DNA from 3 places in the Streptomyces sp. GD-15H genome. Region 3 is predicted to be linked to each of the others. Evidence: riboswitches for the same ligand, from Rfam matches in the RefSeq annotation. Region 3 holds a riboswitch; each other region holds the start of a gene.
What was found. A riboswitch is a leader RNA that binds a small molecule or an ion and turns the genes downstream of it on or off. The one in region 3 is predicted to bind cobalamin.
Positions count from the first base shown of each region.

Region 1: it holds a riboswitch for cobalamin, as region 3 does, so the genes downstream of both, WJ438_RS07060 (ABC transporter substrate-binding protein) here and WJ438_RS31320 (cobalamin biosynthesis protein) in region 3, are expected to answer to the same signal.
Region 2: it holds a riboswitch for cobalamin, as region 3 does, so the genes downstream of both, WJ438_RS14255 (ribonucleoside-diphosphate reductase subunit alpha) here and WJ438_RS31320 (cobalamin biosynthesis protein) in region 3, are expected to answer to the same signal.

Region 1 is NZ_CP149447.1:1,444,046-1,447,311, forward strand. Features, by position in the region: partial or broken gene WJ438_RS07050 (DUF6411 family protein) at 106-345, shown strand; partial or broken gene WJ438_RS07055 (AAA family ATPase) at 462-1,015, shown strand; cobalamin riboswitch at 1,066-1,251, shown strand; gene WJ438_RS07060 (ABC transporter substrate-binding protein) at 1,280-2,335, shown strand; gene WJ438_RS07065 (FecCD family ABC transporter permease) at 2,383-3,266, shown strand, end outside.
Region 2 is NZ_CP149447.1:3,088,296-3,091,561, forward strand. Features, by position in the region: partial or broken gene mctP (monocarboxylate uptake permease MctP) at 1-784, shown strand, start outside; cobalamin riboswitch at 1,430-1,587, shown strand; partial or broken gene WJ438_RS14255 (ribonucleoside-diphosphate reductase subunit alpha) at 1,712-3,266, shown strand, end outside.
Region 3 is NZ_CP149447.1:6,637,775-6,641,040, forward strand. Features, by position in the region: gene WJ438_RS31315 (cobyric acid synthase) at 1-579, opposite strand, end outside; gene WJ438_RS31320 (cobalamin biosynthesis protein) at 576-1,541, opposite strand; cobalamin riboswitch at 1,664-1,804, opposite strand; gene WJ438_RS31325 (hypothetical protein) at 1,936-2,157, opposite strand; gene WJ438_RS31330 (anion permease) at 2,201-3,266, opposite strand, start outside.

The DNA of each region.
Region 1 (3,266 bases), 5.2 Mb from region 3:
ACGGTCACCGGGTCGGCTTTCCACTCGTCGAGCGAGCCCCTGGCCACGTATATCCCCTGTGGGCGAGGACAAACGGCAGCTACGTCACAGTCGTTGGAGGTTATCGTGGCCGTCGTCGGAATTGTCGCGCTCTGTGTCGTTCTCGCCGTACTGGCATTCCTCGTGCCCCGCCTGTCCCGCGGGCCCGAACGCGGCACCCAACGAGCCCTGGGCTTCGGCTCCCGTGCGGGAGGAAAGGCACCCGGCCCCCTGGGACGCCTGTTCAGCAAGCCGTTCCGCAGCAGCTCGAAGGCCGTGGGCCGCAGTGGTTCCGCCGGTCGCCGCACTCGTGGCCGCCTGCCTTCCGAACCCGGCGGTCCTCGCCCCCCCGGACCGCCGTCGACGCGTGCGGGCATGCCCGTCCCCGCCGTCGCGGTCAGGCCGGGACGGGGCCGGCGTGGCTCCCCGGCCGCCGGAGTAGCGTGCTTCGCGTGACCGTGGGAAGCGAAGAGACCCGGCTCGTCGTCGTCCGGGGAACTCGGCGTCGGGCAAGTCCTCGGTGGCGGCGGGGATCCGCGACCGCTTCGGGCGCGGCCTGGCCCTGGTCGGGCAGGACAACCTGAGGCGGACCGTGCTGAGGGAACGGGACGTGCCCGGCGCCGCCGACATCGGGCTGAGCGACACGGTCGCCCGCTACGCGCTGGACGCCGGCTACCACGTCGTCGTCGAGGGCATCCTGCACGCCGACCGCTACGGCGACGTGCTCGCGGGTCTGGTCGGCGACCACCGCGGCGTCTCGCACTGCTTCTACCTCGACATCCCCTTCGAGGAGACCCTTGCCCGGCACGCCTCGAAGGCCGATCCCGACTATCTGGCCCAGGTCACCGAGCGGGAACTCCGTGACGGGTACCGCGAACGCGACCTCCTTCCGGATGTCGCCGAAACCGTCGTCGGAGCCGAGGCCACCCTCCACGACACCCTCACCCGCGTCATGCGCGACACCGGTCTCACGGGACTGCCCGCACGCGTCGGCTAATGCCGATAACCGTGCACGCCCGCCCCGGGCGCCTTTTGAGCACGGAGCTCCAGACCGTAGGATCGGCTGGTCATCGCCGCGACGGGAGACAGGAAGCCGGTGTGAATCCGGCACGGTCCCGCCACTGTGACCGGGGAGTGCACCCCTTCGAGACGCCACTGCGCGCACCGCGTGGGAAGGCGAGGGGGAACGTCGATCCGGGAGTCAGGACACTGGCCTGTCGCGGGCCCGTTTTGAGGAGCGCGGACTCCCAGGAGGCTTTACGTGTCCCACGCCTTTGCGCGCCCGTCTTCCTTCCGCCCTGCCCGGCGGCGCCGTGCCCCGCGTGCGGCGGCCGCGGCCGTCGCACTGTCGGCGGTCCTGCTCACGGCCGGCTGCGGCCCGTCCGACGGCTCCGGCCGGGATCCGAGCGGCGACGCGGGCAACACGGCGGCCCCGGCCGGGGGTTTCCCCGTCACCGTCGACAACTGCGGTGTCAGAACGACGTACGACGAGCCCCCGTCCCGCGTGGTCACCATTCACCAGCATCCCGCGGAGCTGATGCTCGCCCTCGGGCTGAAGGACCGCATGGTCGGCACCGCGTTCCCCGACTCGGCCGTCCTGCCCGAACTCAGGGAGGACTACGAGGCGATACCGGAGCTCGCGAAGAGGGAGCCGTCCTTCGAGGAGATCCTCGACGCCGAGCCGGACTTCGTCTACGGCGGCTACGGCAGCGCCTTCGCCTCGAACGAGGGCCGCTCCCGCGAGGCGTTCGCCGACGCGGGCATCGACACCTATCTCAACCGCGAGTACTGCGGCAGGAAGCGGGTGACGATGAAGGACACCTACGACGAGATCCGCACCATCGGCACGGTCTTCGGCGTCCCCGAGCGCGCCGACCTGCTGGTGTCCGACCTCCGTGGCCGGGTCGACCGAGCCGCCGCGGCCGTCGACGGCGAACCCGACGTGCCGGTCTTCGTCTACGACAGCGGTGACAAGTCCGCGTTGACCGCGGGCGGCAAGAGCCTGGGCACCGAGCTGATCAGCCTGGCCGGCGGCACGAACGTCTTCGCCGACCTCGACGACGTGTTCGGTGACGTCTCCTGGGAACAGGTCGTCGAGCGCGCACCCGAGGTCATCGCCCTCTACGACTACGCCGGGGAGAGCAGCGTCGAGCGGAAGAAGGAGTATCTGCTCTCCCAGCCCGCCCTCGCCGACGTACCCGCCGTCAGGAACGAGCGGTTCGTCGTACTGCCGCTGACCGCGACCCTGGTCGGGATCCGTTCCGCGTACGCGGTCGAGGACCTGGCGCGCGGGCTGCACCCCGGAAGCTTCCGGTGACGGCCCCCGCCGCCGACCTGCCCTCCGACGCGTCCGCCGACCCCGGCGTGCGGCGTCGGCGGCCACCGGGCGAGAAGCGCGGCACGCCGGGGACGCTCACCGTCACGCTGCTGGTCCTCGCCGTCCTGCTCCTGATGTCGGTCGTCGCGGGCCTGGGCATCGGCTCGGTGCGGGTGCCGCCCGGCCAGGCCTGGGGAATCGTCACGCACGCGCTGGGCGCCGACCTGGGGGACGCGCAGTGGTCACGGGCCCGGGAGACCATCGTGCTGGACGTGCGGGCGCCGCGCGTCCTGCTCGGCGCGGTGGCCGGCGCCGGGCTCGCGGTGGTGGGCACCGCCATGCAGGCCCTCATCCGCAACCCGCTCGCCGAGCCCTATCTGCTGGGTGTCTCCTCGGGGGCGGCCCTGGGCGCCGTCGTCGTGATCGTGTTCGGGGTGACCCTGTTCGGACCGGTGTCCCTGTCGGTCGCGGCCTTCGCGGGCGCCCTCGGGGCCCTGCTGCTCGTGTACGCCAGTGCCCGCACCGGCGGCCGCATCACGTCGGTCCGGCTGGTGCTGTCCGGGGTGGCCGTCGCGGCGGTGCTCACGGCGGTCCTGAACCTGCTGCTGCTCACCGGTGACCGGGGCAACGAGGCCCGCACGGTCCTCGCCTGGACCCTCGGCGGCCTCGGCGGCGTCAACTGGAGCACCCTGTGGCTGCCGAGCACGGCCCTGCTGATCGGCGTCGGCGTCCTGATGGCGCAGGCCCGCAATCTGAACCTGCTGCTCGCGGGCGAGGAGGCCGCCACCACGATGGGGCTGGACGTGGCCCGGTTCCGGGTGCGCATGTTCGTCCTGCTCTCCCTCGTCACCGGTGTCCTCGTCGCGGCGGCCGGACCGATCGGGTTCGTCGGTCTGATGCTGCCGCACATCGTGCGGCTCGTCGTCGGCGG
Region 2 (3,266 bases), 3.5 Mb from region 3:
GGTGATCCGCCGCAACACCACGATCCTGCCGCTGTACTCGCTGATGCTGGGCCTGCTGGCGTTGCTCGGTTTCATGGCGATCGCGGCCGGGGTCGATGTCAGCAACGGGCAGCTGGCGGTCCCGCAGTTGTTCGAGGACATGTTCCCGGACTGGTTCGCCGGTGTGGCCTTCGCGGCGATCGGCATCGGTGCGCTGGTGCCGGCGGCGATCATGTCGATCGCCGCCGCGAACCTGTTCACCCGCAACATCTACAAGGACTTCTTCAAGCCCGACGCGACACCGGCGCAGGAGACCAAGGTCTCCAAGGTGGTCTCACTGCTGGTGAAGGTGGGTGCGCTGGCCTTCGTCCTCACCATGGACAAGACGGTCGCCATCAACTTCCAGCTGCTGGGCGGCATCTGGATCCTGCAGACCTTCCCCGCCCTGGTGGGCGGCCTGTTCACCCGCTGGTTCCACCGCTGGGCACTGCTCGGCGGCTGGGCGGTCGGCATGATCTACGGCACGGTCGCGGCGTACGGGGTGGCCTCGCCGACGCAGAAGCACTTCGGCGGTTCGTCGGACGAGATCCCGGGCATCGGCGAGATCGGCTACATCGGCCTCACCGCGTTCGTGCTCAACGCGCTGGTGACGATCGCCCTGACCTCCGTCCTGAGGGCGGTCAAGGCGCCCGAGGGCATCGACGAGACCCGGCCCCAGGACTACACGGCGGACGCGGGCGACCCGGGTGTCAGCACCGAGCTGGCCCTGGACACGGCGGACGCGGCCGCCGACGGCAAGCACTGACGGGGTACGCGGGTACGGCAGGGGGCCGCCGGATGTCTCCGGCGGCCCCCTGCCGTACCCGTCGGGCACACTCACCCCATGGACATCGTCACCCGGCCGGTGGAGCCGCACGAGTACGAGGAACTCGGTGAGATCACCGCGCAGGCCCACCTCCGCGACGGGCTGCCCGACTTCGGGTGGAGCGGCGTGTACCTCGTTGAACCCTCCCCAGCTCAAGCAGGGGGATTCCTGGCTCAGGAAGCCTCACAGGTCAGCGACCTGCAAGGTCCTACTCCCTCCGCGCCGGCCGGGACGGGGGCTGCCCGGTTCGTTCGAGCAGAGCTCGGGTGTGCCGGCTTGGTTCTCGCAAAGCACGGCAGCCATCCTGCCCGGCCGGACGGGCGACCGTTCGCCCTGGAGGCGAAACCCCGTTCTCGTCCTGCTCCGCAGGCGTTCGCGTGCGGGTCGTGCTGTCGACCCAGCGGTCGATGCACTCGGCCCACCGCCTCCATGAGCGGCTCGGCTTCGTCCGCTCCCGGAGCGGGACCGGAACCCGGTACCGGACCTGGACGACATCATGCCGCTCGCCCACGAGCGGACGCTCTGACACCCCTCCTGTTCTGACGTCACCCCCCGGCACGACACAAGATATGGGATCGTCAGCAGCACACGACACAAGATGTATGCTCATGCTTGCTGTCGTCGCAGGGGAATCCGGTGCGAATCCGGAACTGTCCCGCAACGGTGTACTTGTGCGTGTCCGCGTTTCCCGCGTGCCCGCACGGGCTTCAGTCCGAGGACCTGCCGACAGCGCGCCCGGCCGTCCGGTCCGGGTGCCTGCCGTCCGGGCCTCGTGGAATGGGCCGGTGGACGCGAGACGCGTGCGCGCGCCCGTGTGCTGCCCCCTGCCCTCGACGAGGCCCCGTGCCGAGCGAGGGAGAGCCCCACGTGACCACCGCGCCAGCCGATCCTGCTTCAGCGGTCGACGTGACCGACATGAGCGACGCGAGCGACGGCCCCGGTGCCGCGCTGCTGCGGACCCTGACCGAGCTGACCGCCGACCTCCCCGACGCCGAGCCCGGCCGGGTCGCCGCCGCCGCGCTGCGCGGCCGGTCCGCCCATGCGGACGAAGCCGAGCTGCGGGAGCTGGCCACCGAGGCGGCGGCCGGGCTCATCCCCGAGGACCCCGTCTACTCCCGGCTCGCCGCACGACTGCTGATCCTCGGCATCCGTGCCGAGGCCGTCTCGCAGGGTGTCACGTCGTTCACCTCATCGATCTCGACGGGCCACCGTGAGGGCCTCGTCGCGGACCGGACCGCCGAGTTCGTCCTGCTGCACGCGGCCCGACTCGACGCGCTGATCGACCCCCGCGCGGACGACCGTTTCGGCTACTTCGGCCTGCGCACCCTGCACAGCCGCTATCTGCTGCGGCATCCGGTCACCCGCAAGGTCGTCGAGACACCGCAGCACTTCCTGCTGCGGGTCGCCGCCGGTCTCGCCGCGAACGACACCCCCCGCTCGGTGGACGAAGTCGCCACGCTGTACGGCCTGATGAGCCGCCTGGAGTACCTTCCCTCCTCCCCCACCCTGTTCAACTCCGGTACGCGGCATCCCCAAATGTCGTCCTGCTACCTCCTCGACTCCCCCAAGGACGAACTGGACTCCCTCTACGACCGCTACCACCAGGTGGCCCGCCTCTCCAAGCACGCCGGCGGCATCGGCCTGCCCTACTCCCGCGTCCGCTCCCGCGGTTCGCTGATCCGCGGCACCAACGGGCACTCCGGCGGCATCGTCCCGTTCCTGAAGACCCTGGACGCCTCGGTCGCCGCCGTGAACCAGGGTGGTCGGCGCAAGGGCGCGGCGGCGGTCTACCTGGAGACCTGGCACTCCGACATCGAGGAGTTCCTGGAGCTGCGCGACAACACCGGTGAGGACGCGCGCCGTACGCACAACCTGAACCTCGCGCACTGGGTGCCGGACGAGTTCATGCGCCGGGTGAACGCCGACGCGCCGTGGTCGCTGTTCTCCCCGTCCGACGTCCCGGACCTGGTCGACCTGTGGGGCGAGGAGTTCGACGCGGCCTACCGGGCCGCCGAGGCAGCGGGTCTGGCCACGAAGACGCTCCCCGCGCGGGAGCTGTACGGGCGCATGATGCGCACCCTCGCCCAGACCGGCAACGGCTGGATGACCTTCAAGGACGCCGCCAACCGCACCGCCAACCAGACCGCCGAACCGGGCCACGTCGTCCACTCGTCCAACCTGTGCACGGAGATCCTCGAGGTCACCAGTGACGGGGAGACGGCGGTCTGCAACCTGGGGTCGGTCAACCTCGGCGCGTTCGTCGATCAGGTGAACGGCGACCTCGACTGGGAGCGGCTGGACACCACCGTCCGCACCGCCGTCACCTTCCTGGACCGGGTCGTCGACATCAACTTCTACCCGACCGAGCAGGCGCGCCGTTCCAACGCCCGCTGGCGCCCGGTGGGGCTGGGCGTGATGGGCC
Region 3 (3,266 bases):
GGCGACCAGCGCCTGGTCCTCGGGGGAGAGCAGGGCGACGGTGCCGAAGAAGGAGGCGAAGACGCCGCCGCGGTCGATGTCGCCGACGACGAGGACGGGGAGTCCGGCGTTCCTGGCGATCCCCATGTTCACGATGTCGGTGCGCCGCAGGTTGATCTCGGCCGGGCTGCCGGCCCCCTCACAGATCACCGCGTCATACGTGCTCCGCAACTGTGCGAGGCAGTCCAGCACCGTGCCCAGCAACTGCTGTTGCCGCCCGCCGTGGTAGCCCCGCGCGCTCAGCTCCCCGACCGCTCTGCCGAGCAGGACGACCTGGCTGCTCCGCTCGCCGCCCGGCTTGAGCAGCACGGGGTTCATCAGCGCGGTCGGTTCGACCCGGCAGGCCTGGGCCTGCATGGCCTGCGCCCGCCCGATCTCGGCGCCCTCGCGCGTCACGAACGAGTTCAGCGACATGTTCTGCGCCTTGAACGGCGCGACCTTGACGTCTTGCCGTGCCAGCCACCGGCAGATCCCGGCGGTCACGACGCTCTTGCCGGCGTCCGAGGTGGTACCGGCGACCAGCAGACCCCCACCGCTCATGACGTACTTCCCTTCCCGACGAGCCGCGTGCCGACGAGCCGCGCGGCGGCACCGGCGCCGAGCGCCAGCCAGCCCACGCGGCGGGAGAGGCGTACCGCCCGGTCGATGTCCGCCACGGTCACGGCCCGGCCGGCGCCGTTGAGGACGGGCCGGTGCTCGACCCGCCCGGCGTAGGACAGCGTTCCGCCGAGCCGCACGCCGAGCGCGCCCGCGAAGGACGCCTCCACGGGGCCGGCGTTGGGGCTGGGGTGCTTCGCGGCATCCGCGCGCCACGCTCGGACTGCTCCCCGCGGGTCCGGCCCGGCGATCGCGGCGAGTACGGCGGTCAGCCGCGCCCCGGGCCACCCGGCGACGTCGTCGAGGCGGGCGGAGGCCCAGCCGTAGCGCAGGTGGCGGGGGGACTTGTGGCCGACCATGGCGTCCAGGGTGTTGACGGCCCGGAATCCGAGCAGTCCCGGCACACCGGCGACGGCGCCCCACACGAGGGCGCCCACCACGGCGTCGGAGGTGTTCTCGGCGACGGACTCCACCACCGCGCGGGCGATCCCGTCGGCGTCCAGCGCCTGCGGGTCCCGCCCGCACAGGTGCGGCAGCCGTGCCCGCGCCGCCTCGATGCCCTCGGCGGTCCCGGCCCCCAGGGCCCGTTCGACGGTGCGGGCCTCCCGGGCCAGCGACGTCCCGCCGACGACGGCCCAGGTGGCGGCGCCGGTCAGGGCGACCGAGGCGGCGGGGGAGGACCGTACGCACCGGGCGGCCAGGCTCCCCAGAGCGAGGGCCCCGCCGACGCAGACGGCGGTGTGCAACGCGCCCCGGCCACGGTCGTCCCGCCACAGCACCCGTTCCACGGCAGCCGCGGCCCGCCCGAAAGCGGCGACCGGATGTCCCCGGCGGGGATCACCGAGGAGCAGGTCGCCGAGGAGGCCGGCGGCGGCACCGTACGCGAACTCGCGAGCGGTACCCACGGGTTCAGCCGGTGGGGGATCCGGTGGAAGTGGTCGCCCCGAGCCGGGGCGGAGCGTCGCTGGTCAACCTCAACAGGCAGCCGGGCATGGCGATATGTCCTCACTCAGGGTGTCCACGCCCTGGTTCGACGAGACCGGCGGTGAGAGTTCCTGGCTCCCGGGGTGTGCACCCCGGTGACAGTGGCGGGACCGCGCCGGACTTTCACCGGCTTCCTCTCCTGCCGCCGTATTGGCATCCGGCAGTCCACCACGGTCCGGAAGAACCGTCAACTTGCCTTTGACCTGCGAGGCTGAAGTGTGCTGAGGCCCACAGAGGGGTTCCGGTGGGGGAACGCGAACGGGCGGTGCGGGGCGCGAAGCCCCGCACCGCCCGTCGGACGGAGACGACCCGGAATCAGGCCATGATCAGAGAGATCCCGTACGCCACCGCTGCCGTGCAGGCCGCGAAGCAGGCGTAGGCGCCGACGACCGCCAGGGCCGCGGACTCGCCCTGGGCCGTGGCACGCTCACGGCGGGACAGGCCGACGATGCCGAGGGTGAACAGGGCCACCAGGGCCACGGTGACCACGAGGCTGACGCCGAAGACGGAACCGAGGGCCGCCCAGTCGATCTTCATGATGCTCTTCTTCCTTCGTGTCTTCCTTCGTACCGGGGTGCGGTCAGACGGTGGTCTTGGCTGCCGGGGCCGGGATGGTGGCCGAGAACTCCTCGGTCACGGTGCCCGCCGGGGGCGGGGTCACCGCGGCCATGGCGGCGGTCACCACGCCGACCGGCTCCTCGACGGGGTCGTCGTGGTCGTTGACGTTGGTGTGGTCGACGATCTCACGCCGGGAGATCTTCCAGATCGCCGCGCTGGAGGCGACCAGGAAGACGGCGACGATGGCGGTGCCCCAGCTGCCGGTTCGGCAGACCAGTTCGGCGATGGCCGCGACCAGGGCCGCCGCCGGCAGCGTCAGGCCCCAGGCGACGAACATCCGGGTGGCCGTCGACCAGCGGACGACACCGCCCTTGCGGCCCAGGCCCGCACCCATCACGGCACCGGAGACCGAGTGCGTGGTGGAGAGGGAGAAACCGAGGTGGGAGGAGGCCAGGATGACCGTCGCGGCGCTGGTCTGGGCGGCGAAGCCCTGCTGCGGCTGGAGGTCCGTCAGGCCCTTGCCCATCGTGCGGATGATGCGCCAGCCGCCGAGGTAGGTGCCGAGCGCGATGGCGACGCCCGCGGACACGATGACCCACAGGGGCGGGTCGGAGTCCGGGGCGAGGGTGCCGCCGGCGATCAGGGCCAGGGTGATGATGCCCATCGTCTTCTGCGCGTCGTTGGTGCCGTGGGCCAGGGAGACGAGGCCGGCGGAGGCGATCTGGCCCGCCCGGTAGCCCTTCTCGGACGCCTTGCCGTCGGCCTTCTTGCCCAGGCGGTAGGTCAGTCGTGTCGCGAGCATCGCGGCGAGGCCGGCGACCAGCGGCGCGGCGATCGCGGGGATCAGTACCTTGGTGACCAGGACGTCACCGTGTACCGCGCCGAAGCCCGCCGAGGCGACGGTGGCACCGATCAGGCCGCCCATCAGGGCGTGCGAGGAACTGGACGGCAGACCGACCAGCCAGGTCAGGAGGTTCCAGAGGATCGCGCCGACCAGTGCGGCGAAGATGACCTCGGGACGGATGCCGGCCTCGTCGACGAGGCCTTTGGAGATCGTGTTGGCGACCTCCACGGAGAGGAAGGCGCCC